DNA from 3 places in the Clostridium thermosuccinogenes genome. Region 2 is predicted to be linked to each of the others. Evidence: a T-box and tRNA genes for the amino acid it is inferred to sense, from the RefSeq annotation. Region 2 holds a T-box; the other regions hold tRNA genes.
The links. A T-box is a leader RNA that pairs with one kind of tRNA and senses whether it is charged. The one in region 2 lies ahead of CDO33_RS06115 (valine--tRNA ligase), so its partner is inferred to be a tRNA-Val.
Positions count from the first base shown of each region.

Region 1: it has a tRNA-Val gene. The T-box ahead of CDO33_RS06115 (valine--tRNA ligase) is inferred to sense a tRNA for this amino acid. The anticodon was not compared.
Region 3: it has a tRNA-Val gene. The T-box ahead of CDO33_RS06115 (valine--tRNA ligase) is inferred to sense a tRNA for this amino acid. The anticodon was not compared.

Region 1 covers NZ_CP021850.1:110,315-122,583, reverse strand. Annotated here, with positions in the region: gene pheA (prephenate dehydratase) at 1-690, opposite strand, end outside; gene rpsR (30S ribosomal protein S18) at 895-1,185, opposite strand; gene CDO33_RS00560 (single-stranded DNA-binding protein) at 1,315-1,737, opposite strand; gene rpsF (30S ribosomal protein S6) at 1,749-2,036, opposite strand; gene CDO33_RS00550 (IS30 family transposase) at 2,362-3,660, shown strand; gene CDO33_RS00545 (type I phosphomannose isomerase catalytic subunit) at 4,167-5,228, shown strand; gene CDO33_RS00540 (GGDEF domain-containing protein) at 5,431-6,639, shown strand; gene CDO33_RS21635 (PF20097 family protein) at 6,981-7,211, opposite strand; gene nagA (N-acetylglucosamine-6-phosphate deacetylase) at 7,469-8,617, opposite strand; tRNA gene CDO33_RS00525 (tRNA-Val) at 9,005-9,080, opposite strand; tRNA gene CDO33_RS00520 (tRNA-Glu) at 9,085-9,160, opposite strand; tRNA gene CDO33_RS00515 (tRNA-Met) at 9,164-9,240, opposite strand; gene gatC (Asp-tRNA(Asn)/Glu-tRNA(Gln) amidotransferase subunit GatC) at 9,914-10,198, shown strand; gene gatA (Asp-tRNA(Asn)/Glu-tRNA(Gln) amidotransferase subunit GatA) at 10,199-11,650, shown strand; gene gatB (Asp-tRNA(Asn)/Glu-tRNA(Gln) amidotransferase subunit GatB) at 11,647-12,269, shown strand, end outside.
Region 2 covers NZ_CP021850.1:1,420,554-1,425,792, forward strand. Annotated here, with positions in the region: gene CDO33_RS06105 (helix-turn-helix transcriptional regulator) at 1-162, shown strand, start outside; gene CDO33_RS06110 (AraC family transcriptional regulator) at 346-1,266, shown strand; T-box leader at 1,323-1,586, shown strand; gene CDO33_RS06115 (valine--tRNA ligase) at 1,651-4,017, shown strand; gene CDO33_RS20585 (hypothetical protein) at 4,064-4,303, opposite strand; gene CDO33_RS06120 (cation:proton antiporter) at 4,335-5,239, opposite strand, start outside.
Region 3 covers NZ_CP021850.1:691,504-703,772, reverse strand. Annotated here, with positions in the region: gene CDO33_RS03180 (methyl-accepting chemotaxis protein) at 291-2,291, shown strand; gene CDO33_RS03175 (DUF438 domain-containing protein) at 2,526-3,770, opposite strand; gene CDO33_RS03170 (DUF1858 domain-containing protein) at 3,781-4,008, opposite strand; gene CDO33_RS03165 (SDR family NAD(P)-dependent oxidoreductase) at 4,450-5,199, shown strand; gene CDO33_RS03160 (phosphotransferase family protein) at 5,332-6,132, opposite strand; tRNA gene CDO33_RS03155 (tRNA-Cys) at 6,466-6,540, opposite strand; tRNA gene CDO33_RS03150 (tRNA-Gly) at 6,630-6,704, opposite strand; tRNA gene CDO33_RS03145 (tRNA-Phe) at 6,708-6,783, opposite strand; tRNA gene CDO33_RS03140 (tRNA-Asp) at 6,864-6,940, opposite strand; tRNA gene CDO33_RS03135 (tRNA-Val) at 7,043-7,118, opposite strand; gene hslO (Hsp33 family molecular chaperone HslO) at 7,258-8,142, opposite strand; gene CDO33_RS03125 (cold-shock protein) at 8,415-8,618, opposite strand; gene CDO33_RS03120 (MGMT family protein) at 8,742-9,056, opposite strand; gene CDO33_RS03115 (class I SAM-dependent DNA methyltransferase) at 9,071-9,811, opposite strand; gene CDO33_RS03110 (alpha/beta-type small acid-soluble spore protein) at 10,093-10,266, opposite strand; gene CDO33_RS03105 (S41 family peptidase) at 10,394-11,617, opposite strand; gene CDO33_RS21420 (murein hydrolase activator EnvC family protein) at 11,748-12,269, opposite strand, start outside.

The sequences.
Region 1 (12,269 bases), 1.3 Mb from region 2:
TTTTGCAGGCCTTGATTCGATCCTGGTCATATTGATATCCCACAGGTTGAATATGTCCAGAATCCTGTAAAGGCTTCCCGGCTTATCCTCAGTGGAAAACACGATGGAGGATTTGTCCCTGCCTGTCCTTACCCCGTCTTCCTTGGAGACCACCACAAATCTTGTAATGTTTGTATCCCCATCCTGAATATCCTTGGCAAGCACTTTAAGTCCGTAAACATCAGCTGCTGCCATCGAGCCTATTGCTGCTAAACTTCCGTCACCTCCGGCCACTTCCTCCGCTGCTGCCGCCGTGCTGTATACATATTTTATTTGCACGCCCGGAAATTTGCTATCTATGTATTTTCTGCACTGTCCTATAGCTTGCGGATGCGATAAAATACATCTGATATCCTTCATATCCGTATCCTTTGCAACCAACAGGTTTTGGCGTATGGTAACCGCCAGTTCGGCCTTTATTTTTACATCCACTTCCGAAGCGAGCATATCCAAAGTAGCATTCACCGCACCTTCCAGTGAATTTTCAATTGGTACTACCGCTTCGTCTATGATATTATCCTGTACGGAAAGCAGTAAATCGTTTATCGTGCCATATTCCACTGCCTTATAATCTTTTAAGCCCCCGGCATATTGCAGCATTGCCTCCTGCGAAAAGGTGCCTTTAGGCCCTAAAAAACCCAGTTTAAGCATAAACACCCCATCAATATGTTGCATTATTCCCATATATATTTACCACATGGCTGTAAGACTTTTTTATTGGTGCAGAAAAGATAATGCTTTGCCGTGTATATTTCAAGTGACATTAATATAATAGCATTTTTTGTATAAAACAGCAATCCACGGGAAAAGCAGAGAAAAAAACTCCCTGACAGTCGGCACTGCAGGGAGTTTTAATTATTCAGCCGTATATGGCAGTAAAGCAATATGCCTTGCTCTCTTGATAGCTACTGTCAATTGGCGCTGATGCTTTGCACAATTTCCTGATATTCTCCTGGGAAGAATCTTGCCCCTTTCGGAAACATACTTCCTCAACTTGGCAACTTCTTTGTAATCTATATCAGCAACTTTATCGACACAGAAGGCGCACACTTTTCTTTTTGCACGTCTAACCCTCATGCCGCCTCTGCCTTCGCTCTTATCATAGCCATCTCTGCTGTTGTTCTTGTCTTTTTTCTGTCCAGGCATTTCAAAACCTCCTTCCACTTCAACTGGCAATTAAATCGCCAATCCGCTCATTAATTTATAAAATCCATCAGTTTAGCGACAGCTTAAAAGCGCACATACCAAAGCTATATAGCGTCCGAGCGCCCTTTGCTAGAAGGGCAGTTCGTCGTCGTCCTCCATCGGATAAAATCCATCGGTCTGTCCGGCATCCGGCGTTCCGAATATCTTACTGCTTGAAGGAACATCATCAGCTTTCTTGCTGTCGGCAAAATACGCTTCTTCTGCCACAACTTCAGTTACATAATGCTTCTTACCTTCGTTATCATCCCATGTCCTGGTCTGAATTCTTCCGACTACGGCAACCTGACGGCCTTTTTGAAAATACTTGCTGCAAAACTCTGCCAGCTTACTCCAAACCACAATCGGTATAAAGTCAGTCTGCCTCTCCTCACCCTGCCTTGAGAACCTTCTGTCGACAGCGAGAGTAAAGCTGCATACAGCCGTATTATTAACACTGGTATACCTTAACTCAGGGTCTTTCGTAAGCCTTCCCATTAAAATAACCTTATTCATACAACCACACCTTACTTATCCTTCTTAATAATCAAGTATTTCAATATACCGTCGGTTATCTTGTATAATCTCTCAAGTTCAGAGGGGAAACTGGAATCTGCGCTGAAATTAACAAGTACATAATAGCCTTCGTTTACACCTTTTATCTCATAGGCTAATCTTCTCTTGCCCCACTCATCAATACTCTCCAATTGAGCCGAAGTTTCCAAAAAGTTCTTGAACTTTTCTACAAGAGCTTTAATGTTGTCTTCTCCGATTTCAGTATTGATGATAAAGATAGATTCATATTTGTTTACCATTCGACTTCACCTCCTCCCGGACTAAGGCCCTGCATCGCGAGTGCAGAGCAAGGATATTACAAATAAGTATTCTATCATAATAAAAAAAATTATACAAGTAGGATTTTTTTATAGTAAACATATTAATATTGTAGTTTAATTGAAAAAGTTATTTCCACCCCAAATTCATAGACAGTGGAATTTAGTTTTGCAAATCGCTAGAAATGAGAAAGGTGGAAGTTACTTTTGCAAAGATCACACTGTTCCTATTTTCTTGTGAAAGCTGGAATATTGTCTCTCAAAAAGCTATGATATATATGGTGGTGCCTCTGAAGGGGGTACATATATGCGTGGCTTTAAACATTTGAGTCAGGAAGAAAGAAATATAATTGAACAAAGGTTAATCAGCAGGAAATCATTCAAAAGCATAGCACGCGAGCTTGGAAAGGACCCAACCACGATATCCAAGGAAGTGAAGAACCATATCCAATTTAGGAAAACCGGCTGTTATGGAAGAGTGTTCAATGATTGTAAACATCGTATTGGTTGCCCTGTTAAGCATCTTTGCGGCAGTTTGCGTTGTAGCCGTTATTGTCGCGCTTGCAAGTCTCGCATGTGTTCATCACTATGTCATGAGTATCAACAGGAAATTTGTCCCAAGCTTTCGAAGCCGCCCTATGTTTGTAATGGTTGTGAAGACAAACAGTCTTGTACATTAGAGAAGAGGATTTATTCTGCAACACATGCACAAAGAGAATACGAGACAGTACGCTCTGAGTGCCGTCAGGGTTTACAAATCACTGAAGAAGAAGCGATAAGATTGGATTCCATTATTAGCCCGCTGCTAATTAAAGGCCAGTCACTCCACCATATATGCATTAACCATGCTGATGAAATCATGCTCGATGAACGCACACTCTACAACTATGTGGACAAGGGTATCTTTACAGCAAAAAATATCGATATGCCAAGAGTTGTACGTATGGGCAGACGTAAAAAGGGAAAAGACCAGTTCAAAGTGGATAAAAAATGCCGAATAGGCCGAACTTATCAAGACTTTCTTAAATTTATGCAAGAGCATCCGGACCTTCCCGTAGTGGAAATGGACACGGTAATAGGAAGAATAGGCGGCAAAGTCCTGCTGACACTGCATTTTACTGTCCCACAGCTCATGCTCGCATTCATTAGAGATGCTAATACCTCCCAATCTGTCATTGATATCTTTGATCAGCTTTACCTGGAACTAGGCCCGGATACCTTCCGCAAATTGTTCCCGGTATTACTTTGTGACAACGGCAGTGAGTTCTCGAATCCGTCCGCTATTGAATTCGATTCACATGGGCAACGCAGAACCTGTGTATTCTACTGTAATCCGCTGGCTCCTTACCAGAAAGGCGCAGCAGAAAACAACCATGCTTTGATTAGACGCATTATCCCAAAGGGTACTTCTCTTGATGAGTTTACTCAGCGGGACATAACTCTTATGATGAACCATATCAACTCGTACAGTCGACTGAATCTCGGGGATAAAACCCCTTATTGGGCTTTTGGATTGCTCTACGGGGAAGAAATATTAAGAAGGATGAATGTAGAACTCATCCCGACAGATAATGTCACCCTGCATTCATCCCTTCTTAAGAAATAAATATTAAATAACCAGAGGCACCACCAGCCACAACTCTATAAGCATTTACAAACAGGGTGGAAATTACTCTTGCAAAAAGTTAGTTAATCTTCACACCTCTAGTTTGATATACCCAAAAAAGGGCTGGCTTTGTTCCTCTACTTCATATTTTAACCTATTATTGACTGAAAAGCATTAAAAATTTGCCTAAATAAACTAATCCAAAACCCGCTGAATTACTATTTTTCTCAATGATAACAGCATCCATGGAATTTACTTTTGCAAAGTGGAAATTACCTTTTCAATTGACCATATTAATATTGTAAATAATATAAAGTTATAGTAAACTATTTATAATGTGCTGTTCATACAGCTTTGTGGTTTATCGGAGCAGCAGACCGGCATCCCGATGCAAAGGGTTGGCCTGATGCCGGTAATCTGATACGGACTAAAGAGGCATGTCTTTTTGCACGGAACCGGTACAAAAGATCATATAAACAAGAACTAAAAATCGGAGGAAAGAGATTATGATGTATCCATTAAAGTTTAAGCCTATATATAAAGATTACGTATGGGGCGGAAGAAACTTTGAAAAATTAGGAAGAGTCCTGCCCGATGGAATCGTAGCAGAGAGCTGGGAAATATCCTGTCACCCTAACGGGTTGAGCGTGATTTCCAACGGAGAGTTTGCAGGCATGACTCTTAAGGAGCTAATAGACCAATATGGCAGGAAAGTTTTAGGTGATGCTCTGCCGGATAAAGATCTTAAGAAATTCCCGCTGCTGGTGAAGCTGATAGACGCATCCAACAAACTATCGGTCCAGGTCCATCCGGACGATGACTATGCCTTTACCCATGAGAACGGCGAGTACGGTAAAAACGAGATGTGGTACATAATGTCGGCCAAGCCTGGAGCGAAACTCATATATGACGTTATTCCCGGTACTACAAAAGAAACTTTTGCCGAAGCCGTAAAAAATAACAATATCGCCAGCTGTCTGAAAGAGGTGGAGGTTTTCCCCGGAGATGTAATAAATATACCTGCAGGCTTAGTCCATGCTATAGGGGAAGGGATAATGCTGGCGGAAATTCAGCAGAATTCCGACACTACCTATAGAGTTTACGACTATGACAGAACGGACAGCAACGGAAATAAAAGACCTCTGCATATAGAAAAAGCGCTGGATGTGATTGATTTTAATGCCAAAAACAGAAAGGAGAAGGCTGAAGGTCTGACCGTCAAACTCGCTGACAACTCCTATAAAACCTTCTATGTCGCCAACAAGTATTTCTCAGTTGAGTTATACAATGTAGATGGAGCTATAGAAGAAAATCCCAAGGGACAGAAGTTCCATGTCTACGTTTTCACAGAAGGTCACTGCGTAATAGAATCGGAGGGAAGCAAAGTAGAGGCCGTAAAGGGTGAATCCATTCTTATTCCTGCTTCAATGGGCAATTACAAGATGGTAGGAAATTTCAAAGCTCTGAAATCCTACGTTCCCAACCTTGAAAAGGATGTGCTGCAGCCTTTAAAGGAAGCCGGCTTCAGTGAAGAGGAGATATTTGACAAAGTGAGCGGTTTGAAATAAAAATTTCTTATTTATGTAATTGAAGGTTTGACCTAATATATGTTAATATATGGTTATCAATGTGACTATATGTATTTGACGTGTTATTTACGCTATAGTCCAAATTATGTATACTACCTATGGAAAGGGGTGACAAGCCATGTTAAGGCACAGGTTACTCCAGGAAGGTGAGCCAAAACCTTATTTAGTTATTGCTATATCTGTGGGTACGAATGTACTTCTAGGGGTGCTGATTTTTGCACTTTTTGCATTAATTTTATCCCAGCGGCCACCGGCAGTATCCAGGTTTCTTAACGTTATTGCCTCTGTCATCTCTATACTGATGCCGGCTTTAATAATCCTGACTTTTATAGCTTTAAGCAAGCTTAAAAGCCGGCAAATACGGATGGTGGAGCTAAAAAAGATTAAAACCTTTATAGATGCACTGCATCATTCATCAACGGACATTGAAGCTTACGATACCCTCAGGGATTTTATTTCAATGCTCCGCGTAGCCGATAAGATTTCTATAGTCTATAAGGCAAGGGATGAGGATAACGGCTTTTCCTGGAAAGATATCTCGGCAGAGGACGCCGCAGCATGTGATATGCATTACGAGTTTTGCCCGCTGCTCAATAAGAGCAGGGATTACATATGCGGAACTCCGAACAGTGACAGTGGGTGTCCTCTGGACACAAAAAAGTTTAGAAAAGGAAGCTATCTTTGCGTACCTATAGTGGATGAAGAACATTATAAATCCATATTACAGCTCTATAAGAATAAAGACGGATCTTTTAGCCAGGCAACAATAGCAGCCATAAAATCATACGTAGAAATAGCAAGACCGATTATTTCAATAAAAAATGAGTTCAATGCACTGAACAGGAAGGCTACCACGGATTATCTTACCAAGCTTTATAACAGGGATTTCCTTGATACGTACCTGCAAAACCAGATAGAAGTTTCCAACCTGTCAAAGCAGCCGCTCAGCATTATTATGATAGACGTAGACTGTTTCAAAGCCATAAATGATACTTATGGCCACGCATCAGGGGATTATTTGCTGATCCATGTTTCAGAAATATTTATGAAATGTATCCGCAAAACTGATGTTGTTGTAAGATATGGGGGCGATGAATTCGTTGTGATCCTCCCTTCCACAGATACCAAAACAGCTTTTGCCGTAAGTGAGAGGATGCGCATCAATCTGGAAAAATCTATGATACGAAGCCTTGACGGCAACAATGTACTATTTGCAACCTGCAGTTTTGGAATATCCACCTATCCGACCCTTTGCGGCAGCAAGCAGGAGCTTTTGAAAACCGCCGATATAGCTCTGTACAAAGCAAAGCACTCAAATAAAAACTGCACCATGATATACGAGAAGGGTTTAACTGCTATACAGGACTCTGCAAAAAGTAAAGTCATATAAAATAAAGCCTTATGAATTTACCAAGTCCTAATAAAAAGAAATATTTAGAATTACTAATATAGAAAGGATATATTATATGCATAGTATATCCTTTCTTTTAGTATTACTTAAATTAACACTCCTTAAAGCTTACTAGTCGATTGGCTTGTAATCCTTGATTCATATAATATATTAATTATATAAAACTTCCATGTTTAAAAGGAGACGTTCCTCTGTCATTCATTATTACAATGCACTAAAACCAAGTACTAACTCTGGAAAATAATTAATTTATTCTGAATAAGGTCAAAAGTTACAACAAAATGACTTTATAAAGAAGGCGAACAAAAAATTAAATGATATTATTCTGAAATTTTTCTGTCGCCATAATCTATAATGATTTTCATACAATCATCGCAACAGTATGCTTCAACACATGAGCCTTTCAGAAAAGAAAACTCAGAAAGAATAATCGCTCCTTTGCTAAATTGAGAAGATGCAAAAATCTTTCCTTTTTCAGGTTTCCAACTGATTTCATGTGGACTCTGAATTACTCCATATCTCATCTCTTTACCACAGTATGGGCATTGCATAAAATTCACTCCTAATATAAAGATAGTTTTGTTCCATAATTCTGCTTACATGTTGTAACATATGATTTTATTATACCAGTATTTGTCATATAATTATATGTTTTTATTGATTTAAGCATAATTGATTTATATTTGTTTTCTTAATTGTGTCACTGCTTTCTTTAGGCAGTTCCAAAAAACAGAAAAATATAGGATAGATAATTATATAAAATCATCTATCCTATATCCGCTATACTAGAATTTTAAATAAATCAGACTTATTTTGCGGAGAAGACTACTCTTCCCATAACTATCGTCTTCACTACATTCAAGTCTTTATCAAGAATAACCAAATCCGCATCCTTACCTACGTCAATGCTTCCCTTCCGGTCATCGACATGAATGGCTTTTGCAGGAACCAAGGTAGCCATTTGTATGGTTTCTTCAAGGGATATACCAAACTTATTTACCATATTCTTTACCGCATCAATTAATGTAAGGGTGCTTCCTGCCAGTACACCGTTCTCCAGCCTGGCCTCTCCGTTTTTAACAAATATTTTTTCAAAACCAAGGGTGTATTCTCCGTCTTCAAGTCCGGCAGCCATTGTAGAATCAGTTATTAAAGCAACTCTTCCACAGGTTTTGCACTTTACCACCATTCTGATTACTGCGGGGTTTATATGAATACCGTCACATATGAGCTCTACGGTAACTTGATCGTTATCCAGTGCAGCCCCTGTAAAACCAGGCTCCCGGTGATGTATTCCCATCATGGCGTTGAATAGATGGGTAACATGGTTAAATCCTTTTTCAAAGGCTTTCATTCCTTCTTTATAATTTACGGCAGTATGACCGGCTGAGAATACTATGTTACGGCCTTTGAAATGCTCAATTATTTCATCTACACCGTCAAGCTCAGGCGCAATTGTCATCACACGTATATTATCCCCTGATTTCTCAATGAAGCCTTCTATAAGTTCAATAGAAGGATTTACAATATACTCTTCCGGATGTGAGCCTTTATACTTTTTGCTGATGAAAGGGCCTTCGAGGTTGACCCCCAGTATCGTTGCTCCCGAAGTGCCACGTTTGACAGTATCCCTTATGTTTTCCAGCGCCTTTACTATATCTTTTATCGGTGCTGTCATGGTCGTCGGCAGGCAAGCGGTAACACCCTTGGATGCATAAAATTTCGACATATTGTCCAGTGCTTCGTAAGTCGCATCCATGGTATCATTGCCATTTCCACCGTGGGTATGTATATCTATAAAACCAGGCAATACATAATAGTTCGACGCATCGATGACTTCTTCTCCGTGGACATCTATTTCTCCATCAATCTTTTTTATAGTTGATCCCTCTACCATTATATCCTTTTTTTCAAAACCATTACCGAAACTGCAGACTGATCCACCTTTAATAATCATACTTAATATCCCCCTTAATTTTATATATTCGGTAACGAATTTCACAACTACAGCCAATTTGAAGCGGTCATGGATATAGCATTTCAATAATAATTATTAAATCCAGCAGCCTAAAAATTTAGGAAAATTTAAAAATCTGCTTGCATTATGGAATATTGGGCCGAAATTTCACTCTTTGATATTGTCACATATCCTTTGCTACACTTTATTATACTACAGTATGCCCTATATTAACAACAAGTTTTAAGCGACAATATCACTAAAGGCTAATTAACAACGATAGGAGGAAAAGGTAGACAATATATCTGAGCACGTTGGATTTTCACCGTTCAGCGGCGTATATGCAGTATAAATGCAAAAAAAGGATTCGAAACCGAATCCTTTTGATGGTGGGCACTATAGGGCTCGAACCTATGACCCCCTGCTTGTAAGGCAGGTGCTCTCCCAGCTGAGCTAAGCGCCCAAGATGGTGACCCGTAGGGGATTCGAACCCCTGTTACCGCCGTGAAAGGGCGGTGTCTTAGACCACTTGACCAACGGGCCGTATGGTAGCGGCGGTCGGATTTGAACCAACGACACTGCGGGTATGAACCGCATGCTCTGGCCAACTGAGCTACGCCGCCATATTCCTGCTTCCTAGTGTTAACTATCGTTAACACGCTTTCTTATTTTAGCAGTAATATTACATAAAGTCAATAGCATTTTTCTTTAAATTTAATATTATTTTGCTGTTAATATACGGAAATTTTAATCATAGCCCGGGAGCAAATCCCATGACCTGGTAGAAAAATAATCATGCTTGGTTTCATTAGCCTTTTATATTGCATTTACAGGATATATTGTTAATTAAATATACTTAATGATACATTATAAAAATTAAGGCTAGTTGAGAACTAAAATCCACTTTGCGAAAGTAACTTCTACGTTTATCATTCATTCATAAGTTTGAAAAAGTAAGCTTTATTTGGGCTACCGGTGGGGTGGAAATAACTTTTTCAATTAAACCAAGCTTCAAAACTTCAGTAAAAATTATATTGAATATTGCATAACGTATAGATATGTGCTATAATTACTAAAATAATTTATAAGTATAGCAATGGCGCTATAATAAAAATGCATAAGCATTTTTTATAGTGCCTTTTTTTATACAACGGAGGCGCGTTGGCACACCATCGCAGCGTGCTGTTTCCAAAGAGGCGAAAGACAGGTTCAAGACCTGAAGCACATAATTGGTCCTCAGAACATGGAGAAGAAAATCTTTTTGCCTCAACATAAACCAAAGGAGGTTGAATATTAATGGCTGATGTTCGGCTTATAAGCCATCTGGCAGAGCTTTGTAAAATCAATATGACGGAAAGAGAGCTGGAAATCAAAGCTGAAGAAATGAACAGCATCATTAATCTAATGGACAGTATCAGGGAAGTCAATATAGATAATAATAATTTAAATTCGAATAATGGCACCTATTACGAAAATCTTAGGGAAGATATCATTGAAAAGTCCTTTGATCGGGATGAAATGTTAAAAAATTCAAAAGGTGTCAGGGAAGGCTGCTTTTCTGTACCAAAGGTGGTGGAATAGATGGAAATACATAAACATAATCTGCGTTCCTTAAGGAGTATGCTTGACAAGAGGGAAATATCTGCCGTTGAGCTTGTTGAGCTTTATATAAAGAGAATAAAAGAAGTGGATCACAAAACCAACAGCTATATCACTATCTGTGAAGAGGAGGCTCTTTTGCAGGCAAAAGAAGCCCAGAAGCTTATAGATTCCGGTTCTTCCGGTAGCCTTACGGGAATTCCCGTGAGCCTGAAAGACAATATCTGCACAAAGGATATAAAGACCACCTGTGCCTCAAAAATGCTTGAGGATTTTTATCCGCCCTATGACGCAACCGTGGTAAAAAAACTCAAAGCCTGTGGGGCTGTGTTGTTGGGAAAAACCAATATGGATGAGTTCGCTATGGGAGGTTCCTCCCAGACTTCGTATTTCGGAGGCGTGAAAAATCCTTATGATTTAAGCCGTGTTCCGGGAGGCTCTTCCGGAGGTGCAGCTGTATCGGTGGCTGCAGGACTGGCACCTGTCTCCCTGGGTTCGGATACCGGTGGTTCCATAAGGCAGCCGGCTTCCTTTTGCGGTGTGACCGGACTCAAACCGACATACGGGACTGTTTCCCGTTATGGTCTCATAGCCTTTGCATCATCCTTGGACCAGATCGGACCGATTGCAAAAAGTGCAGAGGATTGTGGAATAATACTGGACAGCATTGCCGGATATGATTCCGACGATCCTACAACAGCACATCGGGGTGCACCAGGCAGCTGCAGCAAAATCGGGATGCCGCTTAACAATTTAAAAATAGGAATTCCAAAGGAATTTTTCGGAGATGGAATAAACGAAGAGGTAAAAGCAGCGGTTTTTGCAGCTGTCAAAGAATACGAAAAAATGGGCTGCCAGGTGTTGGAGGTGTCCTTTCCAAGCCTTAAATATGCCATTGCCGCCTACTACTTGATTTCATCGGCAGAGGCATCCTCCAACCTGTCCAGGTATGATGGAATAAAATTCGGTTACAGGAGCAAAAACGGCGAATCCTATGAGGAACTTATAAAAAACACCCGGGCGGAAGGCTTCGGAGATGAGGTTAAACGCAGGATACTCCTGGGTACCTATGCCCTCTCCAGCGGATATTATGACGATTATTATAAAAAAGCTGCCTATGTTCGGCAGAAAATTAAGGAGGATTACAACAGGATATTTAATACCTGCGACGTGATAATCACTCCTACCGCACCAACCACGGCATATATGATCGGTGAGCAGGAAAGCAACCCGGTTAAGATGTATCTTGCGGATATATGCACTGTTACCGTAAATATCGCAGGTCTTCCGGCTATATCGACCACCTGCGGGTATGATGGAAAAGGCATGCCGATAGGTATGTCCATAGTAGGGCGTCCCTTTGATGAATCAACTATAATAGGCGTCGCCGATGCTTTTGAGAGAAATTTTGAAAGGCAGGAGGTGTCAATATGAGATATATTCCAGTTATAGGTCTGGAAATCCATGCCGAATTGTCTACCTCCTCAAAGGTTTTCTGCACATGCTCCGCCCAGTTCGGAGGTGAGCAAAACACCCGCTGCTGTCCACGATGTGCGGGACTCCCGGGGACGCTGCCGGTTTTAAATAAAAAGGCTGTGGAATATGCAGTAAAAGCAGGGCTGTCCCTGGATTGCGCTATAAACATGTACAACAGCTTCGACCGCAAAAACTATTTTTACCCCGATTTACCGAAGGCTTACCAGATAACTCAGTTTGACAAGCCGGTATGCATCAACGGAGGCGTTGATATCGGTGGAAAGATAATACGCATTAACCGCATCCACCTGGAAGAGGATGCAGGAAAACTCATTCACGACGATTTTGAAGGCATATCCCTGGCCGATTTTAATCGCTGCGGGGTTCCTCTGATAGAAATTGTTACGGAGCCGGATATTTCTTCCGCCGAAGAAGCCAGAGCCTTTGTGGAAGCTGTTTCTTTGAGGCTCAGATATGCAGGCGTGTGCGACTGCAAGATGGAAGAAGGGTCTCTGAGGGTGGATGTCAATATCTCAATTATGCCGGAAGGCTCTGCCCAGTTAGGCACGAGGGCAGA
Region 2 (5,239 bases):
CGAACAAGCCAAAACATTACCCAGGAAGAATTAGCACTTCGGGTTGGTACTCAGAAGTCCAATATCAGCCGCCTAGAAAGTGGAACGTATAATCCTTCTCTTGACTTTCTAATTAAGGTTGCTCGATGTCTTGGGAAAGAGATACAGGTAATTTTGAAGTAAAGATATTGAGATCGTATAAGGCACTGAGAAATCAGTGTCTTTTTTGATATGTGTAATTTTTCACATGATGGTCATTTTTATTGTAAGTTTTTTCAAATTGTAATACAATTTCATATAAGTTCAGCAAAGCAAGTCAAGTAATTATTATTTATTCCTGTTACTCTATATACAGGAGGAGAAATCATGGATAGTTGGGAAAAGATAAATGCTGTTCAGCGCATGCAGGATTATATTGATGAGCATATTACGGATCCGATATCTCTTCATATGCTTGCAAAAGCTGCAGGATACTCACCCTGGCATTCCGCGAGAATTTTCAAGGAATTGACAGGTAAGACGCCCTTTGCGTACATTCGGGAACTTCGGCTGTCAAGAGCTGCTATCAAGTTAAGGGACGACAATGTGAAAATAATTGATGTAGCGCTTGACTTCGTCTTTGATTCCCACGAAGGCTTTACAAGAGCCTTCTCCAAGCAATTTGGCATGACGCCGCAAGATTATTGCAAAAATAAGCCGCCGTTGAAGCTTTTTATGCCAAGGCGTATCTGTGATTACTACCTCATGTTGCAAAAAGGAGTGAATAAAATGACAAAGAACAACAACACAAACACTGTTTTCGTTCAAGTTATTGAGCGCCCTGCAAGAAAATTGATTTTAAAACGTGGTGTAAAAGCAACCCATTACTTTGAATACTGTGAAGAAGTAGGATGTGATGTTTGGAGCATGCTTTGCAGCATTAAAGAGGCTATTTATGAGCCTATCGGCATGTGGCTGCCTGAAAATTTAAGAAAGCCTGGAACATCCATATATGCCCAGGGTGTAGAAGTGCCGGAGGATTACTCAGGTGAGGTTCCGGAAGGATTTGAAATAATTGACCTTCCACCATGCAAAATGATGGTTTTCCAAGGACAGCCCTATGAGGATGATAAATTCCAGGAGGCGATAGGCGACTTGTGGGAAGCTATGAAGAATTATAATCCTGAGATTTATGGATTCAGATGGGCAGATGAAGATGGCCCCCGGTTCCAGCTTGCACCTATGGGATATAGAGGCTACATTGAAGCAAGGCCGGTAAGGCAGCTTAATACAAAATCTGGAACATAAATGTTGACTTCCTGAGTATAATATAATATCATATAAAAAAACAAGCGAACACAAGCAAAATGGCGTTGATAAGGAGGAGTACATGCTCTCCTGAAGCAGAGAGAGAAGATGGGTGGTGAAAATCTTCGTGACGGAAGCATGGAAGTAGCCTTTGAGCTGTGAACCGAAAGGATATTGTCCCAGTAGGCTTCAACGGAAGTTTCCACCGTTAAAAGGAAAGCAATATCGGATGGTTATTAACATCATCCCGTATTGGCAGAGTGCAGATAGTCATATCTGAATTTAGGTGGTACCACGGACGCATATGGTTCGCCCTAAGCAATTACAAAAAAGCTTAAGGCGAACCTTTTGTTTTGTGTTCGTAAAATTCAAGGAGGTATTACCATGCAGAAAAAATATGACTTCAGGCTAGTAGAAAAAGAGATGCAGAATTTTTGGAAAGAAAACTCCATTTATAGCTTTGACCCGGAGAGTCATAGCGAAATCTATTCTATTGACACGCCGCCGCCGACTGTTAGTGGCAGCCTGCACATCGGGCACATTTTTTCCTATACGCAGGCGGAAATGATCGCTCGTTTCAAGCGCATGCAGGGTTATAATGTTTTTTATCCCTTTGGCTTTGACGACAACGGTTTGCCAACCGAAAGACTTGTGGAAAAGGAAGAGGGTATTATTGCCAAGGACTTTCAAAGGAATGAGTTTATTAAAAAATGCATCGCAACTACTGCGAAATATGAAAAGGAATTTAAAGATTTATGGCAGTCTCTGGGCTTCTCGGTTGACTGGTCTCTTCAATATGAAACCATCAACCCAATGGTTCAACGAATATCGCAAAAATCCTTCATCAAACTTTTACAGGATGGGAAGGCATATATGATGGAGTCGCCGGTTTTGTGGTGCACCGAATGCCAGACTTCAATAGCTCAGGCTGACTTAGAATCCATTGAAAAGGAAACAACTTTTAATTATGTTAAGTTTAAGACCAGCGGAGAAGATTTAGTGGTTGCCACAACGAGGCCTGAGCTGCTTTATGGCTGCGTTTGCCTTTTTGTAAATCCGGAGGATGATAGATTTGGGCAATATATCGGCAAAAGCGCCACTGTTCCTTTGTACAACTATGAAATCCCCATATTGGCAGACAGCAAAGTTGATATCAGTAAAGGAACAGGTGTGGTTATGTGTGCAACCTTTGGTGACAGCACCGATGCAGAATGGTATAAGTCACATAAGCTGCCGTACAGAAAAGTCATTCTGCCTGACGGCACAATAGATAAAAGTGTTCCTCTGATCGGAGGATTGGAGGTCAAGCGAGCCAGAAAAGAGATCATCAGACTGCTTGAGGAAAATGGACTTTTAGCAGAGACAAAAAGCATAACGCATACTGTTTCCGTACATGAGCGTTGCGGTAAGGAAATAGAGATTATACCCTCAAAACAATGGTATATTGATATTCTTACCAATAAAGAGCTGTTTTTAAAAGCAGCCGATGAAATCAATTGGTATCCGAAAAGCATGAAAAGCAGGTATATATCATGGGTAGAAAATCTCAAATGGGATTGGTGCATATCCCGTCAGCGTTATTTTGGTGTTCCTTTTCCGATATGGTACTGCAAGAGCTGTGGAAAGGTAATAATCGCAAGGGAGGATATGTTACCTGTAAATCCCCTTGAGACAAAACCAGATGGGCCTTGTTCCTGTGGGTGTGATGAGTTTTTGCCTGAAAGCTCGGTATTGGATACATGGGCTACATCGTCCATCACTCCGCAAATAAATGCGAAGTGGGGAGAAGAAAAGGATATTTCAGACAGGCTTTTGCCGATGAGTTTGAGAACACAAGCTCATGAGATCATACGCACATGGGCATTTTATACTATTGTTAAAAGCCTGTATCATACAGGCCAAATTCCCTGGAAGGATATAATGGTTTGCGGTTTTGTTCTCGCTAAAAAGGGAGAAAAGATCAGCAAATCAAAAGGTAATTCCGAGTTATCGCCCAAGGAGCTTATAGAAAATCATTCTGCCGATGTTATAAGGTATTGGGCTGCCAATTCCAAGCTCGGGACGGATACATTTTTCTCTGTTGATGACTTGAGGATAGCCAAAAGGTTTATAACAAAGCTATGGAATGCGTCCAGGTTCGCGCTGTCTCATTTGCAGGATATCGACATCAATGCAGATATCGAGCTGATGCCCGTGGACCGATGGATAATCGAGCGCTGCAAACAGACCATCGTTGAAGCCCGAAGCTTGCTAGAGCAATACGAAATCGGATCAGCGCGCCATAAAATTGACGAATTTTTCTGGAAGGATTTATGCGACTATTATCTTGAAATTGTTAAGGAACGCCTGTATCAGCCTGAGAAACGCGGGGTCAGGGAGCGGCAATCAGCCCAACATGCCTTGTATTATTGCATGCTTAATGTGTTGAAGCTGTATGCTATTTACGTACCGCACATCACCGAATACATTTACCAGAGCTTTTTCAGGCAATATGAGAAAAGCATTTCCTTGCACAGGCTGTGTTGGGAAACTGAAGAGATTGCTGACCATGAAATACTCGTTTTCGGAGAAAAGCTAAAGGGCATTGTTTCGGAAACAAGAAAATACAAGACCGAGAACGCTTTGCCAATGAATGCGGAAATGGAAAAGATTGTTATTGCCACCGATGAAAAATTGATGGAATTATTTCAGCAAACAATAGATGATATAAAAGCTTGCTGCCATGCAAAGATAGTAGAAATTAGCTCATAGTGGCTGAGCTACAATCAGTCAACCAATATATGGTCGCTCCATGTAATCAAAACTTTCTGATGCGTAAAGATGAGTTGGTGAGCATTGCTTTCATGCAACTAATAATGCTGCTTCTGTTTACCAATAGGAAGGCTGCTGTAGGTACCCCATCGGGATTAAAGGAACTATAGTTGAGCCTGAGAATACCTTTATCATACATGTGAGATAAAGGTATTCTCGTAAAAGACCACTGGAAAAGTGCACAGCAGTCAACTCCTTTTTCAACTGTCCACTGAGGAAACAGCATGGTTCTTTTGGAAATTGATTACTTGAACCTTCTACTCATCACTCCTTGAAAGCAACCTTTTGTATGTTGAATCAATAAAGGCCGCGCCAAGGGGGGCAGTAATTAGAATGGACAACACTGCTACAGTTAAAACAATATCGCCGCAGGCAAGTCCCATAGACAGTGGCAGACCTCCGATTGCTGCCTGTACTGTGGCCTTTGGCACATAAGCAAAGGCGGAGAAAATCCGCTCTTTCTTATTAAGCTTGGTTTTAGTGAAGCATACAAAAACGCCAAGCATGCGAAAAACTAAGACACATAATATGAGGATAATCGCCATGGGTCCTGCTTTTATGGCATAGTTTATATTTACAGTAGCTCCTACAAGGACAAACAATAAAACTTCTGCACCAACCCACAGCTTAGAAAACTTGCTGGATAAACGTTTTGAAAGCTCATATTTTCTTTGCTGCAGAGTAGCCCCCAGCGCCATTACTGCGAGAAGCCCAGAGAATCCAATTATTCCAGTAAAACTGTGCTCCAAAGTAACGAGGAGAAAGGAGATTGATAGTACGATGATTACCTTGCTGCTATCTCTAACATGTGCCTTTGAAAAGAAGGCGGACAGCAAAAGACCTATTGCAATGCCTCCCATGAGTCCAAAAGCAATGGAGGTGGGTATGGTCATAAAGCTCAAAGGTGTGATGGTACCACCTTGGGCTAATCCAGTAAATGCAGTAAATAGAATAATTACAAATACATCATCAACGGAAGCTCCTGCCATGATTATTTGAGGAATGCTCTTTTCTCTGCCATATCCGCCTTCTATAAGCTTAATCATTCTTGGAACGATAACCGCAGGGGAAACCGCTGCTACAACTGTTCCCATGATGGCGGCATCTAAAAGCGATATGCCAAGAAGCATCGGAGCGAATATCAGCATCCCTATAATTTCAA
Region 3 (12,269 bases), 730 kb from region 2:
GAGACAATTATCAACTATTAACAACTACGATAAATTTAGACATTATTTTACTTGTATCATCAGTTTCCTTGTACTATAATTTTTTATGTATACATAATTCTTTCTAAATGATGTAAAGAAAACCAGCAGGAAAGGTATGTAGAAAAGCCGTACTTAATGATTTTGCAAAAAAGTTACAACGTTCAAAGCATCTTCTTTCCGGATTATGTAAATATGATTTCTTTAATTTTCAAGATAAGATTTCAGTTTATATGATCCGAATCTCAGCATTAGAAAAGTGAGGGATTTCTATGAAAAGTCTGAAAACAAAAATTGTTCTAATCTATCTGCCACTGATAGTAGTAACATGTCTGGGACTAAGCGGAATTATGTACGCAACTTCGGCAGAAGCAGTCAGGCAAGAGGCGGAAAGCTCCCTTATAAAAATCGCCTCCCAAGGAGCAAAAGTTGTAAAAAGTTATATTGACGACACTCTCAACAGTCTTGAAGTAATAGCCTCAATGCGCGAAATATCTGATATGACCATTCCTATAGAGGAAAAATTGGAATTTCTAAGCAGAGAGGTAGAACTGGAAGGATATCTGAGAATGGGTATAGCTGATACTAACGGCATGATGAAAGCGACCAACGACACAACCACAGATATCAGCGACAGAATCCATTTCACCAAACCGATTAATGGGGAAAGGGCCGTTTCCGATCCGATAATAAGCAAGCAAAACGGTTCTATAATATTGTCTTTTGGTGTTCCGATAAAGAATGACAAGGACGAGATCGTAGGTGTGTTGGTTGCTGTCAGGGACGGTACCTCTTTATGCAATATAACCAATGACATCACTTTCGGTCAATCCGGAAAGGCAAGTCTTATAAACAAGTCAGGCGTCACCATAGCTCACCAAAATAAAGAGCTGGTGCTGAATATGTTTAATGCAATCGAGAGCTCTAAAGATGATCTGTCGCTTACATCTCTCGCCCGGCTTCATCAGCGGGTAATCGAAGAAAAAGAGGGGTCCGGAAAATATGAAACCCAAGGCACTTCGATAATTATGGGATTTTCTCCTGTTAAGGATATGGACTGGTATCTTACCGTAGAGGCTTATGAAGATGAAGTCCTGGAAGGCTTAAAAAAGCTTCAGATTTATGTTCTCATCACATCAGCCTCATTTCTGCTATTAGGAGCAGTCATAGCATATTTAGTTGCATCCGGCATCACAAAACCGATTATACGGGCTTCCAAGCTGCTTAGCCAAACGGCGGCCGGAGATTTTACCCAGGCAATACCTTATAATGATATGAAGAGAAAAGATGAGATAGGTCTGTTGACAAAATCCATTGAAAAAATGCAGAGCTCCATAAAGGAAGTTGTATCTGGCGTCATCAAGGAAGCAGGCAATGTTTCCGGTGCTGTTGCAGCTACAACCAGGAGCATGGAGGATCTCAATTCACAAATAGAGGAGGTATCCGCCACAACGGAAGAGCTGTCCGCCGGCATGGAAGAAACCGCCGCCTCTACGCAGGAAATGAACGCCACAGCTTCAGAAATCGAAAATGCCATCGATTCCATAGCATCAAAGGCTCAGGACAGCGCAATAGCTGCCGATGAAATAAGCAAAAGGGCTAATGATCTCAAGGCAAAGGCTGTAGCATCGCAGAGAAGCGCAACCGAAATCTATACAAATACCCATGGGAAGCTGATAAATGCCATTGAACAGTCAAAGGCTGTGGAACAGATCAAAGTCCTGTCGGATGCGATTCTGGATATAGCTTCCCGTACCAATCTTTTAGCCCTGAATGCAGCCATAGAAGCAGCAAGAGCCGGTGAAGCAGGCAAAGGTTTCGCCGTGGTAGCGGACGAGATCAGGGCATTGGCTGAAAATTCAAAAAATGCTGTTAATGAAATACAAAAAGTCACCGAAAATGTAGTGTTATCGGTGGAAAACCTCTCCCAAAGCTCGCAGGAAATCCTTAGCTTCATTGACAAGACGGTGATCGGAGATTATGCCTCGATGGTGGATATAAGCGACCAGTATAACAGGGATGCCGAGCTTATAAACGGTATTGCAACAGATTTCAGCGCCACCTCGGAACAGCTGTCGGCTTCCGTCCAGAACATGATTAAGGCAATCAACGAGATAACCGTGGCAACCAATGACGGTGCAAACGGAACATCGAACATAGCTCAAAAGACATCGGTGGTGGTTAAAAAAGCAAGCGAGGTCATAAAGCACTGCATGATCTCCAAAAACAGTTCGCAAAAACTGACCGAACTGGTATCCAAATTCAAGGTATAAACATTGGGATAAACAGCTAAAGGTATTAGCCACTGCTAATACCTTTAGCTGTTTCTTTTCTTTTATGGATTTACTCTTATGGAAGACTGTATTTCAGTCTTCTTTTCATGTTCGGATTTTAATTCGTAATTCAAGAATCTATCTTCGGATTTTCATCAAATCTTTTCCGAATTTTTCCGGAGTAAAATTTCTGTCATTTCACCTCAAATGGTCTTAACCTATGCCTGCACCGGGTTATTCCGATACCAGCCTCTTTTCTCCTGTAATCTCCTGAATAGGCTTTATATCCTGAGTAACTTCCAAAACGCCCAGGTATTCACCCTTTTCGTCTCTTACTGCAAAGTACCTGATGAACACATACTTATCGCCCATTTTGATCCAGAAGTCTTCATGATCCTTTCTCCCGGCCTTAAGATCCTCCACTATCTTCTCAACAATATGCACGCTGGCCGGCGGGTGGCAATTTTGCACCTGCCTTCCGATAACAGCCTTGGTTCTGGCAAATATCCTCTCTTTTCCCTGAGAAAAGTACTTAACTATTCCATCCTTGTCTACAAAAGTAATATCCAGAGGCAAGGTATTGAGCATGGCGTTTATTTCTTTGGGCGAAAGGACACCTGTGTCGAACCGTATGTAGCCATCCCCAGAATTTTTTACTCCCTCCTCTTTCACTTGTTCTTTTGTCTTATCCTCCACATTCACCCTTGATGGCTTCCATGCTGCTTTTGGAGCTTCGATCAAGCAATAGCCGATTTCTCCGCTTTCTTCGGCGATCTTTAACCATTCATCCTCGGCCAGAGTCTCCAGAACCATGGGGAAAAGGATATTTTCCTCCTTAAATATCATCTCTGTAACCTTGTTTATCGCTCCGTTTGCTTTTTCCAGCAGCTTATCCCTGTCTCCCTGATAATCGGAAAGCAGCCCCAGGACTTCCTTGATTTCATCCCTCACTTCATCATCCACACCCCACATGACTTTAGGCGGAGCTACGATGCCGTACTTCTCCATGAAAGGGAACAGGAGGTTTTCTTTTCTGGAATAGTGTTTATCCACCTCCCACAAAGCGTTGAAATCCTCCAGCAGCTGATTGACATTTTCCCGACTGCCGGATGCCTTAAAATTATCAATATGCGGTTTTATCCTCTCATTTATCAGCTTTTCCAGCTTCCGGTTTTCAAGCTTAAAAATGTACACAGGATGCCCCGGTGTATCCTCCGGCTTCTGAGGCCGGTGGATTTCCTCTATGGACCCTTTGAACACAGATGCATGCACATCGCAAAGCCTTTGAATTTCTTCCACCGGCATTCCTTCCATGATTAAGGACTGCTCCATTTCAGATATTTCCTTGGTTGAAATTCCCTGTATAAGCTTTTCAAACCTGGGTTTCACCTCATCGACGGTCTTTCCATGGTGCAGCTCCATTATAAGTTCTTTCAGCACCTTCTGCCTGTATTCACGGTTGTTTATCATTTCACTCATATAACCACTCCTATCCGATCACTTCGTATCCTTTGCTTATTAGTACTTCTTTGATTTTATCAAGACTTATGTTTTTCATTTCCGCTCCTTTGGGGATAGTCATGAAGCGTCCTGCAGTATTTAGCATTGCCGGATTTCCAATGCTTTCAAAGCCTAACTCCTTCATTATTTCTATAATTTCAGGGTTATCCTTGCAAAGTTCATATACTGTCTTTGACAGGTCTATTGTTTTTTCCATATCCCTCCCCCTTTCATGGCTTTTATAGCACGTCCTTCCTATAACCTCTGCCGGCCTTTGATATTATTATCCTTTTCAAAACGCCAGTAATTATGACTATTTCAATATATAATCATCTGTCACATATGGATTTCGCAACAATAAATGTCTCTAATAATTTACCCTTTTTGCCTCCGGTATAAACCTCCGCCATGAACTTCTCGATATCATAAGCTTTTCAAGAAGCATACCGACTGGGGATTGCTATTCCAAAACGTTGGCCATTTAACTCCCCATGCTCTCCGACGGAGGTTTCACACATTTTCCACAAACTGCATATTTTATTATGTAAAGTGTATTACTACGCTGATCATTTTATACAACTGAAGGTTTCAGTCCGGGCAGTCGGCATGTCTTCCAACGATATGTACCAACGACTTTTTTAGTAGGAGCTGAGCATAAATGATTAACCCGATAAATCTGAACGGAAAAAATATAATGGTCACCGGAGCCTCCTCCGGCATCGGAAAAGAAATCGCCCTATACTTAAGCAAGCTTGGGGCTAATATTATATTGATAGCACAAAATGAAGAACGCCTGAAGAAAACCTGCGATGAGCTTAAACCCGGCAATCACTCCTATTATCCGATGGACCTTAATAACCTGGACGAAATCGAGCATTTAATGGAGAAAGTCTGCCGGAACGGGTTAAAACTTAATGGATTGGTTCATTCAGCCGGGACATCAATCTCAATACCCTTGAAATACCTGAAAATGAGCGATATAAAAAACGTAATGTCGGTCAACTTTTTTTCTTTTGTGGAGATGGTTAAGCAGTTCTCAAAAAAGGAGTATAATGATAACGGCGGAAGTATCGTCGCTATTTCCTCCATATCTAAAAAAGTGGTTGCCCGAGGCCTTACGGCATACTGCGCCAGCAAAGGGGCTCTTGAAAGCGCAATACGGGTTATGGCCTTGGAGCTTGCACCAAAGAAGATAAGGATAAATTCTGTTGCTCCGGGTACTATGGAAACCCGGATTTTTGAAGATTTAAAAGAGCCGGTCAATAATAAGAATTTTGAAGCAGAACTTAAAAAAAGCCACATTATGGATATCGGAAATGCTGAATATATCGCTTGTGCGGTCGCTTTCCTTCTAAGCGATGCCTCCAGGCTTATTACCGGCACATCTTTGGTGGTGGATGGAGGATAGTCTGCCCATTAAGAGCAGTGCTTCAAAATATATGGATATAAAGGAGGGTCATCTGCTTCTCCAGAAATACGTTGAACCCTCCTCTTTTGAGAAGATTCATCGCAGCAGGAATGGTTTGCTTTAACCCATAGATTACTCCCTCAAGTGCTTGTCGATTACGCTCATCAACCACTTTTCCTCGCCGGGTACCTTGTCCCTCAGCCTGGCGGCAGCCACAGGGAGAATCCATGCATATATATCCTTGTATCCTGCCTTTGAAAGTCTCATGTACTCATTCAGGTAAGTCCAGCAGATCAGCCATTTTGTATATTGGATTATAGGCATCATGATATCGGGAAATTCCGGGTACTTTAAAGGTGATCGCATTATAAGGCAGGTCCTGGCCACATCACCCAGTGGATTTCCACAGTAGGCGTTTGTCCAGTCTATAGGCACTAACCTGTTCCCGGAAACCATTATATTGTTAAAGTGAAAATCTCCATGGCACACACTGTTGCCGTCGGGAAGGCTTTCCATATAGTCTAGGATTTTTCCCAACCGGTCACCCAATATTTGCGATGAGCTCTTTATCCTGTCTGTAAACTTGTCTTTTTGGGCAGGAAGATTTTTTAATTTGCATTTGTGCACTTCATATTGCAGCCTTGCCAAATGCTGAGCGTAGTGGTATACCATCCAGGGTTCCTTCTGAATATGCAAAAACATAGTTTTGCCTTCAATACGTTCATATATGATACCTCTACGGTCCTCGGCGTCGATTACTCCGAATACTGCCGGAGAAGGCACCCCCGCTTCATGTACGGTTTTCCCAATGCTTGCTTCATAATCTACCCGCTCCATGGTGACGTTATCAAAAAACAGTTTTAATACTTTATCCTGTCCCCACTCATATACCTCTGCGGTCATACCTTTTCCTATCATTTTACCCTTTATCATAAGCAGCTCTCCATTTTGCAATTATTTCTTTACATTATACGCATCGAGTGCATATCCCTTGCATGCTTTTTTCCGACATTTTAATTCCCGGGATAAAAAGCTCCTCTCGGTCATGATGGCAAAGCGATGCTATAGAGGAGTATGCCAAGCACGGTCAGAGTCTTCACTTACATATTAAAATATGGACATTGGGGTGTCAATGAACAGTTCAAAACAGCAAAGGCAGCTTTCAATGCCTCTCTTTTTAAAGCTAAACTGTTTTGAACAATCTAGGATTCAATAAAGAATTTAACTAAAAATAAAAAACCGTAGAATCATCGATTCTACGGTTACTGGAGGCGCCATCCAGATTTGAACTGGAGAATAAAGGTTTTGCAGACCTCTGCCTTACCACTTGGCTATGGCGCCATTCCGGAAGCCGAAGGTGAGATGTGAAAAGTTGGATTTAAGCATTATCTTAACTCCAACCTCTCATTTTCACCTCTAGCTTCTAAAATTGGAGCGGGTTACGAGATTTGAACTCGCGACTTTCACCTTGGCAAGGTGACACTCTACCGCTGAGTTAAACCCGCATATGGTGCCCAGAGCCGGAATCGAACCAGCGACACAGGGATTTTCAGTCCCTTGCTCTACCGACTGAGCTATCTGGGCATTTTCAAAAGTTAGAATTCCTTTACCGGAACCGGATTTTATACCGCCCCGGATATTTCCATCCTAGCTTTTGATTTTAGTGGCGACCCGGAAGGGGCTCGAACCCTCGACCTCTAGCGTGACAGGCTAGCGTTCTAACCAACTGAACTACCGGGCCATTTCATCAACTGATAAATCACAAGCTGCTTTACTATTATAAGTGTTTAACGTTGAATTGTCAACTATAAACATCAATTTTTCTTAATGAATTTATCAGTTTTGGTGGGCACTATAGGGCTCGAACCTATGACCCCCTGCTTGTAAGGCAGGTGCTCTCCCAGCTGAGCTAAGCGCCCGAATTAGCTGTCTTTCCGAAAGACAATAAATAGTATACAGAAACAAAGGAGCAAAGTCAATACATAAAATGCGCTATTTTCAAAAATATTTTTAGCAACCTCGCTATTGCTCCCCAATGCTTGTCATGACAAGGTTATGCTAATTTTCCTGATGTATCAGACTTTTCAATTCCTCCTCGGAAAAATAATATTTTTTATTGCAGAAATGGCATTGAAGCTCAGCGCCATGCTGTTCCTCTATCATATCCGCCAGCTCATCTCTTCCAAGGCTGATAAGGTTTCTTTCCATGCGTTCCCTCGAACAGTTGCATACAAATCTGCATGGGGATTTTTCCGCGATTTTCAGGGATTTTTCTCCAAACAGCATTTCCAGAATATCTTCAGGAGTTTTACCTTCAGAAAGCAGTTTAGTGACCGGTGCCAGCGTTCTGATTTTCTCTTCCAGGTAGTCTATGATATCATCCCCTGCTCCCGGCATCAGCTGGACTATATAACCTCCGGCATTCAATATGGAGCCATCCACATCGACAAGCACACCTAATGCCACTATTGATGGGGTCTGTTCCGATTTTGCGAAATAGTACGCCACATCGTCCCCTATCTCTCCGGTCACCAGGTCAACATACCCTATATAAGGCTCTTTCAATCCCAAATCCATAATAACGTTCATATACCCTACCTTGCCTACGGCACCGCCAACATCCAGCTTACCCATAGAATTCAGAGGAATATCCACATCGGGATTGTACACATATCCCCGTACATTTGATTCATAATCGGAAGCTACAACAATCCCCCCCAAAGGACCATTTCCCTTTATCTGAATGGTAAGGGCATCCTCCTCACTGGTAAGCCGCATTCTTGACATAATCGCTGCCGCCGTCATGGTTCTACCCAAAGCAGCCGAGGCTACCGGGGAAAGGTTATGTATGGAAGCCGCTTCTCCCACCATTCGTGTTGTTACTGCCGCAAAAGCCCTTATCGCTCCATCTGCAGCTGTAGCTCTTACAATGTAATCCGACATAGCAATCTACTCCTTATAAAGCTCAATTTACTTTTATCGTCTATTTTATATCATCCATCGTTTATTTTGAATACTTTCTCGTATATTTTGCAAAGTCTGCATATTTCATTCTTGCTTGAAAATTATCCGATTTTGAAGCATAAGCTCCATTTTACGGCGAATTTTTTTCACCGGAAACTTGATCTTATATAATTGAAAAACCCCGATATATAAATATATACCGGGGATAATTTACTTGGCCACTTTATATTTAAAGCTCATTCAAACTTTAATTACTGTATTTTCTGAACGTTTGCAGCCTGAGGTCCCTTAGCTCCTTCAACAACATCAAATTCTACTTCGGCACCTTCTTCTAAAGTTTTAAAACCTTCCATTGCTATTGCTGAAAAATGAACGAATACGTCGTTTCCATCTTCCCTTTCAATAAACCCGTATCCCTTTTCAGCATTGAACCATTTTACTCTTCCTCTTTCCATCACGGCACTCCTCCTGAAATAATTGCATTAGTTCTCCTCAAAGCACTTTGCCCGAATCAAACATAAAAAGTGTAACACAATATTTGACCCATTGTCAATTAATAATTTTACATAAAGCCTTTTCTAAGCTTTATCTGGTTTCCATAAGTACTTTTCTAAATTTATTATACCATCTTCATTAAATATTATTCCTTCCTTCTCAAGCAGCATTTTTTGGACCTCAGGCCCTCCAAAAGCAAAGCCTCCGCTCAATTCACCCTTCCTGTTTACCACTCTATGACAGGGCACTATTCCTTGATATGGATTGGCATGCAGCGCCCATCCTACCATTCTCGCCCTGCGTGGATACCCCGTCATGGCCGCTATTTGGCCATAAGTAGCCACTTTCCCTTTCGGAATTCTCTTTACAACCTCATATACCTCTTCAAAAAATTTCATACGATTGCATCCCCCTACTCTTTGCGGCAAACAAAAAATATCCTTTCACTCTCATCCTTAGGAGGTGAAAAGCTCAGTTGGTCATACATATCCAAAAGCTTCAAACCCGAAGCGTCAATTAATTCCATTATCTCCTCTGATAAATAAGCCCTTTCTCTGTGAATCTCGTCGTATCTTTCATAATGTTCTCCTTCCTTTACAAAAAAGGTCAGGTCAAACTCACATATCCTGTTCCTTCGGTCATAGTTGTTCTGCCATATATAGGCAATATCCTCCCCCACATCGTAAAAAACGTTGTCAGCCAGCACCTTCTCAAGCTTATAAGCCGAATTAATATCAAATATGAACAAGCCGTGGGGATTTAGGTAATTTTGCACAAGCTTGAACATTCTTTTTAAATCTCTCTTGTTTGTGATGTAATTTACGCTGTCCATAAGACATACGACGGCATCCACCGTACCGTAAAGCTCAAAACGGGTCATATCCTGGTTAAGAAGAAGGATATCCTTTCCCTGGTCTTCAAACTTTTTTCTGGCGCAGCACAGCATGTCGGAAGATATATCAATACCTATCATATCATAGCCTCTTTTGGCCATTTCAAGGCAAAAGCTTCCGGTCCCGCACCCCAAATCCAGAAGCAGCGAAACTTCAGCTTTATTTCTTTTAAAAATCTCTTCAATATAATTTGCCCATTTTGAATAATCAATATCATACATAAGTCTGTCATAGATATATGCAAAGTTTGTATATGCCATATGTCCGGCTCCTTTTTAGCAAAAAGAAAATACCTTAGTTTCCCACAAGCAGCAATTTACAGGAACGCATTGATTTTCCACTCCAGGAAATTTTAAACGGCGTGCCCTGCATTAATAAAGCAGTAGTTACCGGCATCCTGCCGGCATTACCAAATTCTTTATATTATTTTAATTTCCACTGCCGCACCGGCATCGGGAAAACATACAGATATTATACCATTGAAATGAGCCCATTAAAATAGGACATATCATAGCTGTCAGCTTTAATATGTCCTACTTTATTACATCTGCTGATTGCCTTTCGCCTGCATCAGCCTTTTCTTTTTTGTTATTATGCCGCCTATTTTGCCTGTCTCCTTGGCAGTTAACCCCTTCCATCCATATTTCTTCACTTTTTCAATCAGACCGAGCTCTTCAGCAATTTCGTATTTCAGCTTTTCTTCATCAATTTTCACAATTTGCACCTCCCGATAGGTATTTATGCCGGTAAAGGGTGCTTTAAGCTCCGATCACCGGCCGGCATTCCTAGCTGTTCCTCAGAAGGTAGTTTATGGAGATGGGGAATTTTTATTCACTAATTTATTATTTTATCTTTCCTTTCAGATTCTCCACAGCTGCCTTTAGCTGTATGTCCTTCTCCGGAGGTATGTCAGATATCGGGCTGTCCTTGTATTCCTCCGGAACATCGATTTCTATATCCGGCATAATTCCCGCACCATGGATGCATACGCCCGACGGTGTAAAATACCTGGCTATGGTAACCTTTAATCCCGAACCGTCATCCAGGGTGGAGGATGCCTGCACCAAACCCTTGCCGAAGGTCTTTGTACCCACCAGCGTGCCCTTCTTGTGGTCCTTTATGGCCCCGGCCAAAATTTCCGAAGCGCTGGCGCTGTTGCTGTTTATCAATACAGCTATTGGCATGCCCAGTTCTTTTGCATCCGATTTTTTAACATCCTGCCTCTTATATTTGTCCTCCGTATAGACAATGGTACCCTCCGGAAGCAGCCGATCGCAGATGGCTACCACCTGGTCGTAATAACCTCCCGGATTATCCCTCACATCAATCACCAGGGCTTTCATTCCATTGCTTATGAGCTTGTTCAGATGCTCGTTGAAATACCTGTTAATTTCACTATCGAATTTCACAATCCTTATATATCCGATATTGTCCTCCAGCATTCTGCTCTTTATGTTGGCAATCTTTATTTTTTTGCGGGCCAGGTCGAATTCCAGCATTTCGCCATTGGAAGGCCTGTATACGGTAATTTTGACCTTTGTATTCTCCGGTCCTCTTATCATGTTGACTACCGCGTCTCCGTCCTTTACGCCTCTTACATCCTTGCCGTCAACCCTGATAATCTTGTCTCCTTTCTTCATTCCTACCTCTTCGGCCGGAGAACCTTCAAAAGGCTCCACAATGGTGACAAGGTTATCTTCACCTAAGGATATGCTCACTCCGATACCCACATAGCTTCCGGTTATGCTTTCGGAATACATTTTCCATTCTTCCTTTGTATAATATGCGGTATACGGATCTCCCAGAGAATCGGCCATACCGGCGATGGCACCTTCCAGAAGCTTGTTTTCGTCTACATTTTCATAATATTCATTTTTCAAAATGCTGCGAACTTTATTAAATTTGGCAACTATGCTTTGATCAACGGTATCCGGGTTAAAATATATCACACCCTGGTTTATGTTGCCCCAACCCAGAAAGATAAGCGCTGAAACAGCAAAGGTTGCCATGGATGTAACAACCACCAAAATTATGGCAGCCAGCAAAAGTCCTCTGTTTCTCTTCAATGATAAACACTCCCATTGGTTAATAATTATAACCTTTTATTATTTTCCTACAGATAATATATCATATGCTGCCGTGTGTATTATTAAACCCGGATTTTATCCGGGTTTGATTTTTCATACTTGTTCTCGTCTATTTCTTTTTGCCCAAGTAATCTAAAGGATTCTGCGTCTGACCGTTCTTGATGACTTCAAAATGCAGGTGGGGTCCGGTGGACCAGCCTGTGGAACCTACCTTGGCTATTGTATCCCCTGCCTTGACTTTGTCTCCGACTTTTACCAGGATCTTGTCCGCATGCCCATACAAAGTCGCTATCTTGCCTCCATGGTCAATAATTACGGTATTGCCATACCCAGTCTGCCATTCCGCCACGATAACTGTTCCGGCAGCAGCTGCAACTATGGAGGCACCTCTTGCGGCTGCGATATCTATACCCGTATGAAGCTTGTTCTTTTTTAATATGGGATGATAACGGTTGCCATAATATGAAGATATCGTAGTCGAGCTGGGGCAGGGCCATTTCATGATGCCCCCGGAGTACTGAGCTTCGCTCATCAGCTTTTCTATGCGCTTCGTGATTTCCTGGCTCTTTTTGATCAGCTCATCTTCCCTCTTCTCCAGATCTTCCAGGGTCATCTCATACTCTTTTATCTT